Regions from separate parts of the Bartonella sp. MR168JLCBS genome, predicted to be linked through region 3. Evidence: predicted binding sites of a transcription regulator. Region 3 holds the regulator's gene; each other region holds the start of a gene.
What was found. Region 3 encodes LexA, which represses DNA repair genes until DNA is damaged. Its sites were predicted from a motif close to TGTTCNNNNTGTGTTCNG; they were not measured.
Positions count from the first base shown of each region.

Region 1 (3,291 bases), on a different contig from region 3:
AGTGAAAGCAGTGAAAACTTATGATAATATAGACAGTGAACTAGAGAAAGCACTTGATATTCAATTAGGTAGGTATCAAAATGAAAAAAATTTAAAAAATAAAAAATACGTATTGACTTTAAAGAAAAGGTCGTTTATTAAGATTGGCAAGTGCTTAACAAACACTATAGCGAATAGCGGATAGATCACGATAAGGTTTCTCCCATTTCTTAAAATACTGACTTTCTTTTATGCTATCTCTAGCATATAACGATTTTGTCGGGTGTGGTCACATCATACAATACTCTTTATGAGAAAAGTGTGACGACGGACTATTCGCCGTGTTTGTTAGCGCCCGACGCCCTTATAGGGCTGTTAATAACAAACAATTTAAACGAATAGGATTACTAGCATGAGTGCTACAGTTAAAAAACAAGCAACTTCTCTATTAGTTGCAAATGATAACATTCCCCTTCAAAAGCAGAATTTAGATAAAAAGTATGAATTAACAAGTGAAATGAAAACAGTGAAAGATCTTTTGAGTGATCGTGTTCGCACTGTTTATCGTATACGCGCTTTAAGAGATTTTGGTAATATCAAGGCAGGCGATTTGGGTGGTTTTATACAAAGTGAAAGCAACTTGTCACATGATGGCAATTGCTGGGTTGGTGATAATGCGCGGGTTTTTGATGATGCTAGGATTTCTGATGATGCTCAGGTTTTTGGTCATGCTGATGTTTTTGGTAAGGCACGTATTTGTGACAATGCTCAGGTTTTTGAATATGGTAGCGTTTATGATAATGCCAAGGTTTATGATAATGCTAAGATTTGTGGTTCTTCTTATGTTTACAGGCGCGCCCGCGTTTTTAATAACGCCGAGGTATGCGATAAAGCAGTTATAAAGGGTAATGCCAAGGTTTATGATAATGCTTTTGTTACTGGTTTTGCTAAAGTTTTTGGTAATGCCCGTGTTTATGGGAATGCTAATGTTTGGTTTGGAGCACTGATTTATGGCAATGCATGGGTTTATGGGAATGCACAGATTACTGGTTGGACAAATGTTTATGATAAGGCAAGTGTTAGCGGTAATGCGTATATTGATACAAAAGAGCTGAATGGCGATAGCAAAATTAGTGGTGATGAAAAGATTGTAGATAAAGCAGCGTAAATAACGGCGCGGGGGGCTGCTTTATAGCAAAAAAGCCGCGTCCTTTAAGACACGGCTTTTATGATCAAAACAGCTAGCGATCTAAATAAACGATTAAAGTAACCAATCGAAATATAAAAGAACGTCTCCTTATTGCACAAAACGTATCAAAACGCAAGCTGTTAAGTAAAATAAAAATGAGATTCATTCTTTAGATTCAGTGGGTTATAATAAATTTCGTTTGTAATTACACCCCATAATGTGTTATACTATCATCAGTTGTGAGTTTGTTTTGTTCTAAGTACTATTTTCCATTAAAGGACAGAAAACAAATGCTTAATAAAGTGATTTTAATTGGTCATTTAGGTGCCAATCCAGAAAGCAAAACAATGTCATCTGGCATCGAGGTGGTCAATTTTCGAATGGCAACGTTTGAGAGCTATACAGACAAGGCAACCAATAAGAGAATAGACAAAACTGAATGGCATTCCATTGTGGTGTTTAATCCACATTTGGCAAAAGTAGCACTTCAGTATCTCAGTAAAGGTAGCAAAGTTTATATCGAGGGGCGACTACAAACTCGTAAATGGCAAGATAAAAACGGTGTTGAACGGTATGTAACAGAAGTCATATTGCCTCAGTACAAAGGCGAGTTAAAGCTTTTAGATGGCAAAAATGATGATAATCAAGAGCCGTCATCAACTTATGACAGAAGCATTTACAGACCTCTTGATACGCCCCATACCGTTATGAATGACAGTGTTCCTTTTTAATAGAGAGTATTTAAATGTCTGATAAGCCGCCGCTCCATACCTTTAGTGCAATCTGTAAATCTAAGCCAGTTTATAACTATACTATTACAGATCAGGAGATAAAATCATTACAACATAATAATAAGATTGAGACACTCTGTAATATATCAGCAGGCTTTCTAATTGTAATGATGGTCATTATCATCGGGTGGATGATACGTAATGATGATGATTGGAAAAAAATACCAGTCATTTGTATATCAATAGCGTTACTGTTATTTGTAGTGCTTTTGGGTGGAGAGACACGGTCAAACTCAAAGGAAATTTGGGAAAACGTTAAACAGGTGTCTGAGGTTATCTGTGAAAAAAAATAAAAAGAGGGGACGCCCTAAAATAGCAGGGCAGGTAAGAGAACCAAACGGACGTATATCACGTGCAAAAGCACTACGTGAAGCCGTTGATAAATTGGCAATAGAAATGCGTGCAAAGCGCTTCGGTTTAACGCTACAAGAGGCAAAAAATCCACTCTCTGGTACTTACATAGGGCGACTTTGTTTGCAAGGTGTAATAACACAAGAGCAATATGATGCCGCCCAGCAGTATCTACAGATAAGAAACGATTACCTTTGTGCAAAAGGCTTTCCAAGTGCTGTTTATGATGAGATGCCCTCATCATCAGATGATAAGGCAAGAGACAAATGGGTAGAATTTGCTACAGAGCAGTTTTTCAATATGCAAGAGGCAATAAAAGAAGCACAATGCCTTTATAGACAGTACAATCTTCACGCTGCGCTACAGTACCTCGTTATAGAAGATCAAATGCTATCACACCTTGTGAATTCACTGCGCGTTGCTCTTAATGCTCTTCGAAAGCATTTTTATTAGAGACTTTTTCTTCATCAGGTTTATCATTATCTGAACATGCAATCATTGCAACCCTAATGAAATAGCCAATTAATATTATTCCTGATACTATTGCCGTTATTATTGCCGTCGTTTTGCTCCAACAAAGACCTGCCAAAAATATAGATATTACGCAATATATTTTAACTATAAGTCCAGAATAGACTTTAATATCTTCCGTCGGAGGATTGAATGTGATTAGGATCGCAATAATAGAACATACTACAGCTATTAGCATCAATACTGATGCTATATCGATCATATCAGGATTCCAACCGAGAAGCCACGTAAGAGACCATAAGATAAGCAGTGGTAAAAATACTGCAGTGCTGTATGAAATTGCTTCTCCCCATGTGTTTCCGTTTGATTTGAGGTTATAAATTGTAATCAATACCAGAAACGCTATTATTAAATACAAGCTATATATAAATCCTAAGAACTTTACTCCTATTATTAATAGAAAAATAAGACCTCCAATCATAGCGGCACCTATACCGTAACCAATTATAG
Region 1 is NZ_JBHIMP010000020.1:7,558-10,848, forward strand. It holds gene ACFIK8_RS08305 (hypothetical protein) at 1-184, shown strand, start outside; gene ACFIK8_RS08310 (hypothetical protein) at 392-1,147, shown strand; gene ssb (single-stranded DNA-binding protein) at 1,459-1,899, shown strand; gene ACFIK8_RS08320 (hypothetical protein) at 1,914-2,252, shown strand; gene ACFIK8_RS08325 (hypothetical protein) at 2,239-2,763, shown strand; gene ACFIK8_RS08330 (hypothetical protein) at 2,735-3,291, opposite strand, start outside.
Region 1: ssb (single-stranded DNA-binding protein) is a predicted target of LexA. The motif match lies at 1,404-1,421, and genes of this name have one in related genera.

Region 2 (3,291 bases), on a different contig from region 3:
CGCTTCATCGGCGATTTTTTGGTCAATTTGTTTTGCCTGTTTAACCAAAGCAAAATCACAAACGCGCCGTAAAAGCCGCCCAGCAATACGAGGAGTGCCCCGTGCTCGGCGTGCAATTTCATGAGCACCATCATCACTGATCTTGACGGCAAAAAGCCGTGCATTACGCTGCACAATATATTCCAATTCTTCTATAGTATAAAAATTTAGACGAATTGGGATGCCAAAACGGTCTCTCAGCGGTGTGGTCAAAAGCCCCAAACGTGTAGTTGCCGCTACCAAAGTAAATTTAGCCAGATCAATTTTCACCGAACGTGCTGCCGGCCCCTCCCCAATAATCAAATCAAGTTGATAATCTTCCATAGCTGGATAAAGAATTTCCTCAATCGCCGGATTTAAGCGATGAATTTCATCAATAAACAAGACATCCCGTTCTTCGAGATTGGTCAAGAGAGCGGCTAAATCTCCTGCTTTAGCGATGACAGGTCCTGAAGTAGAGCGAAAATTAACGCCTAATTCTTTTGCCATAATCTGTGAAAGCGTTGTTTTTCCTAACCCCGGAGGTCCTACAAACAAAACATGATCCAGCGCTTCTTGCCGCGTTTTTGCTGCTTCAATAAATATTTTTAAATTAGCCCGTGCCGCTTCTTGACCAATAAAATCATCGAGAACTTGTGGTCTTAAGGAACGATCTGGATCGTTAGGAAGGGGAGCGGAACCCAGAAGGCGTTTATCTTCATCTTTATGCATTGTTACCTTGATTTTAAGTAGGAGAAGAAAGCAATTTGAGACTATGGCGGATCAGCAGGGCAGAAGAAACAGTTTCCTCCTCAAGAGCGTTCATCGCAAGAGCAAGAGCACGGGATGCTTGCTCCCGTTCAAACCCTAGCTTCATCAACGCGGAAAGCGCGTCATGCGCAGGTTGATTGGTCATCTCACGCTGAGAAACCGAAACAGTCTTGAGCGCTTGTTCAAAGGGGAGTGTTTTACTTTTCAGTTCACCCACAATTCTTTCACTGACTTTTTTACCAACGCCCGGCGCTCGACTAATCATCGCAACATCGTTTAAGGCAATAGCTTGTGCGAGTTCATCTGGCGATAAAGTACCCAAGATTGCCAAAGCAACCTTCGCCCCTACTCCAGGAACATTTTGTAGAAGACAAAACCACTCCTGTTCAGCTCTTGTAGCAAAACCAAAAAGGCGGATTGCGTCTTCCCGAACATGCGTTTCAATAAAAAGGCTTAACGCCTCCCCAACAGAAGGCAAAGAAGGACGCAGCCGATTTGACACAAAAACAACATACCCCACACCGTGCACATCAAGAAGGATATGATCATCAAAGATATGTTCAAGGGTGCCCTTTAATTTGCCAATCATGTTGCCACCCCACTCATATCGCCATCCTTGCCTGATAAGATCGGTCAATACTCTTACGATGCATACTATGACAAAGAGCAAGAGCAAGAGCATCAGCCGCATCACTGCTATCAAATTCAGCCCGTGGGAGTAGAACTTTTACCATCATATGGATTTGTTCTTTAGCCCCATGTCCAACACCAATAACCGATTTTTTCACTTTGTTGGGCGCATATTCAAAAACAGGAAGAGTTGCTTGCGCAGGAACCAGCAGTGCAATTGCACGCGCTTGCCCAAGTTTTAAAGTTGCTGTAGCATCTTTGTTAACAAACACATGTTCTACAGCGGCTTCATGGGGCATAAATTGATGCACAACCTCTGAAAGACCTTTGTGGATCTGACATAATCTGGAAGCCAGCTCACACTTTACATCAGAAGAAACCGTCCCTGCTGCAATAAACTGAAGACGATTACCAGCAACATCGATAACGCCCCACCCTGTACGCCGTAATCCGGGATCAATGCCTATAATACGAATCGTCTCTGCCATAAACTACAGTCTATACACTTTTCCCCCCTGTGAATAAAGATGTGAATAAAGACAAGACCACAAACAAAACAGCAGCACAAGACAAAACCAGTCAAAAGATGGTCATGCCCCCCAATTTATACAATTATAAAACGCAACGAACAGCATCTTTATGGAACATACTTTATGAAGCATAACTAAAATCAATCAAAACCATTCACACATCACAAGCAAACACCCTATAAAGCACCCTATAAAGCATAAAAATTCCCTTTCTGTATCATTTCCAATGCCATAACAGTTAAACATCGCAAGCGAGCAAATAGAGAGTGCTGGATTGTACATTCATTAAGTGTAAAGAGGTTATGCAATGGATGCTATACACTTTGCGGAAACTTTTTACGTTATAACATGACGCTACCATAATAAATCAATACATTGATTTATAGAGATAATTCATTATTTTGTATGTTGAATAAGAATCCCGAATATCGTAAGATTTTCTCATTACAAACCTCTTTATATTGAATCAATCAAAATCTTTTGTCTGCACATCACACGTGGGATTTCCGTGTGAAGTGAAACTGTACAAGAAAGGACTAAACATGCCTCTAATGAACCATCTCAAGAGCCAAGAACTTGTCGCAACACTGGGGACTGGCAAATATGATGATGGTGCCGGCTTGCTCCGTTGCAAGCGTTAAGATGAGGGAGCTCAATGGATGTGAACAAGAACTGAGAGGTGTTTTTGAATATGCCCATTACACCACAATGTCATTGCATAGAGAGGGGACATTGCATGGGGGCACAGAGAACCCCTGAGGCATTCATTATATGGCACTTTATTTTGGATGTTTTATTTTACGCGAAGAAAATAACTTCCATTCAAAACAAGAGAAGCCCAAAAACTGACACAATGTGTATCATCCTCATTAACACACGCTCTACAGCAACTTTATAGGCATAAGTTATAGAGCATAAATAAATTGATATACAATCCCTAGCTCTATCTAGCGCCCGATCATTATCATAGCCAAAACAAAATCACACGACAGATCAACAGAAAGTGTTCCAGCTGCAATCAATCAAAGCCGATTTCCACAAGACCAACCATACCCCATCCCATGCCATAATTCGAAATCAATACCTCTCAGCTATAAGCTCAAGATATTTCCTACGCTCAAATAGAAATTAGGCAGAAAAAAGCACTCTAGATTGGTTTTAGTTGTGACATTTTGGTTGTAAAAAATGGGTAGATTGCTCTAAATATCGCAAGAAAGAAGCAAGGCGCTATTCTTCTCAAAACACCCCCAAAAGCTGTTTTCAGTAATTCGATTTGTTTTCCCACTGGATCGCTTAAACTACAGCCTCCCCTTATTTACCAGAGCGCTTAAACTACAGCCGC
Region 2 is NZ_JBHIMP010000001.1:413,157-416,447, reverse strand. It holds gene ruvB (Holliday junction branch migration DNA helicase RuvB) at 1-750, opposite strand, end outside; gene ruvA (Holliday junction branch migration protein RuvA) at 764-1,378, opposite strand; gene ruvC (crossover junction endodeoxyribonuclease RuvC) at 1,392-1,907, opposite strand.
Region 2: ruvC (crossover junction endodeoxyribonuclease RuvC) is a predicted target of LexA. The motif match lies at 1,961-1,978, and genes of this name have one in related genera.

Region 3 (3,291 bases):
AAAGTAAGATCTGGGCATATTTTTCGCCATTTTTCAATTCTACGGTTTGTTTTTTCTATGAGTGCAGGACGCTTCATATGACGCAAAATAGCTGGTGATGCATGCTGAAAAGGAATATCCAGATAAGGAAGAATTTTTTTTGCAGCCATAAGTTCGATAACTTCATCAACATGGGGATAAGGATAAACGTAATGCATACGTATCCAAATACCCATATCGCCTAGTTCGCGACAAAGATCAAAGAATTTTGTTTTTATTGTACGATCTTTCCAAGAATTTTCGAGATATTTTAGATCAATACCATAAGCACTCGTATCTTGTGAAATAACTAAAAGTTCTTTTACACCCGCTTGCACGAGTTTTTCAGCTTCACGAAGAACATCGCTGATGGGACGTGAAGTGAGATCACCACGCAGAGTAGGGATGATACAAAAACTACACTGGTTAGAGCATCCTTCAGAAATCTTTAGGTAGGCGTAATGGCGAGGTGTTAAACGAATACCTTGGGGAGGAACTAAATCAAGAAAAGGATCATGAACAGGAGGAATTGCTGTATGAACAGCTTCTATAACACTTTCATAAGTTTGCGGTTTTGTAATAGCCAATACATTAGGATACGTTTGGCGAATAACATCAGGATCAGCACCAAGACACCCCGTTACAATAACTTTTCCATTTTTTTTGAGAGCTTCATCAATATTGGCTAATGATTCTCTCCTTGCCGAGTCAAGAAAGCCACAGGTATTCACAATAACGACATCAGCTCCTTGATGTTGACGTGAAATTTCATACCCTTCAGAGCGAAGGCGTGTAATAATTCGCTCAGAATCTACGAGTGCTTTTGGGCATCCGAGGGAGACAAAACTAATACGAGGTGCTACCATGATGATCCTACAATTATTGTGAATGATTGAGTTACACTTTTATAACTGAAAAATAATGTTCTTTATTTTTATACCTATGCAATAAAATCTGTTACAAAGTTATTTGATTTTTTTCTACAAAATTTTATGTGTTTTTATGCATGCATACAATTTATATCGTAAAATTCTGTCATTGAGGACGATGATATAAGGTTGCTTCCTTCAAAGCATTCAAGTTCTTTTATAAAGTACGTGGTGAATATTTTAAAGCTTACTTGTCGCTCCTTGCGTAAGTGAAGGAGATGTAGGGAAGGAAAAATGAAACCCGCTCGATAAGGATCTGGACTGTTTATAGACCGAATTGGGGCATCCTTTGGCAGTGGAGAGGAAGTCAACTGCGTGTGGCACAATAAAAAAATACTCAACAACTCCTTATTGCGATATCTATCGCGTACTAAAGGTTTATTTTTAATATTTGCGAATAAGTCCGGTAAGTTTGCCTTGTATTTCTACACGTTCGGATTCGTATGTACGTGCTTCATAATGAGGATTTGCGGCTTCTAATGCAATAGAAGCTCCTTTGCGTCGATAACGTTTTAATGTGGCTTCTTTTTTATCAATAAACGCAACAATAATTTCACCTGTTATTGCTGTATTTTGACGTTTCACAATGATCGTATCTTTATTAAGGATACCAGCCTCCATCATAGAATCATCTTTAACTTCTAATGCGTAGTGCTCACCTGTATTAACCATATTGCGTGGGAGAGAAAGAGTGTTTATTTGTTGCAGTATAGCAGAGGCGGGCACGCTCGCAGAAATACGTCCCATAATAGGAATGGTGATATTTTTTTTTTCTTCTTCATCAAAGTTGTCAAGGTTACTCAAGTTTTTTGATATTTCCCTTTTATTTTTTTCTATCATACTGGGAGAAATTTTACGTGCTAAAGAAAGGTTAAATGTTATTTTCTCAGGGAGTCGAATCACCTCCACTGCACGAGCGCGATTGGGTAAACGACGTATAAACCCTCGTTGTTCTAAGGCTATAATGAGCTTATGAATACCAGACTTTGAAGAAAGTTCTAATGCATTTTTCATTTCTTCAAAAGAAGGAGGAACACCAGTTTCTTTTGTATGGTTATGAATAAACAAGAGTAGCTCATATTGTTTACATGTTAGCATTCAATATTCCAATCAAAATAATAAAAAAGGAGTAAAGTAAAAATACATGTATATATAACAATTTTACAATTTTTTTTCCGCCAAATCAAAATTATTTTCTTTATTTTTGATCCTATAAGTTAAGTTAATGAAGCAATATGTTTATTTATAGACATATTTAAATTATTATTTATATAAAACTTACTTTAAGAATTTTATGAAATTATTATTTATATATTATATATCTACATTAATATTAAACAATGTATAAAAATACTTTATAGCTCTGACTGGATTATCCAACACTAAATTTTATGACCAGTGTTATCCTTTTCTTCTAAAAATATATCTACGTATTTTGTAATTTCTTGATATAAAAAAGTTAATTAGAAGGCATTTTATATATTTAGAACACTCTATGGGTATTTAGATCATTTTGCACACTGCATATTATTTCTGCTTTTTTTAAGTAAAATTATCTACAGCTATAATAGTGAGCATAATTTATAGTCATTCGGGATACTTTCAATGAGACTGAATTTTATGTCTGTTTTATTCTATAGGATAAATTGGCTTTCGTTATATATTCATTATGCATGAATAAAAATCATACCCTCAAAATGCCATTGTTGCTCATTGTCCCATTTTCAGGTCTAACGTACCAACCGCTATATACTATTTTGCTGAACCCTAATGTTGAGATAATTTTTGGTTATTGAAAGGAGGTATAAAAGGTATTTTCATTTCTTTTTTATAGTTTTATTCTCTCACTCAAGTGATGAAATTATAAATTGTTATAAATCAATATGTTATATTGTAAATCTGTATTCATATTTGAAAATTGAAAACTAAAATATGAAGATATAAAAATAATATTATAGTAAAAGGTATTTTTTCTCTATCCATTATGCTCAACAACCCATGTGAGGGAAGGAGGGTAATTTCTTATAATTTTAGCGCTCCGAATCTATGCAATATTTTGCAATGAAATTGTTCCTTGATTGAAACTTCAAAAAGAAGATTAAAGAGTATCTATACAATGATGAAAAAAGGAGGGGAAAACGGAAAATTATTGATAACTGAAGAAAATAATAATATTTTTCTTCAAAAGGTGTTGACCAAATGAAAAGTCAACCGTATGTTCCCTTCACTTTCTGCAAATTAGATAGTCTACAAACTAGATAGCTTGTGTGAGAGCGCGTAGCTCAGCTGGTAGAGCAACTGACTTTTAATCAGTAGGTCCAGGGTTCGAATCCCTGCGCGCTCA
Region 3 is NZ_JBHIMP010000004.1:82,805-86,095, forward strand. It holds gene rimO (30S ribosomal protein S12 methylthiotransferase RimO) at 1-884, opposite strand, end outside; gene lexA (transcriptional repressor LexA) at 1,332-2,045, opposite strand; tRNA gene ACFIK8_RS04300 (tRNA-Lys) at 3,219-3,291, shown strand, end outside.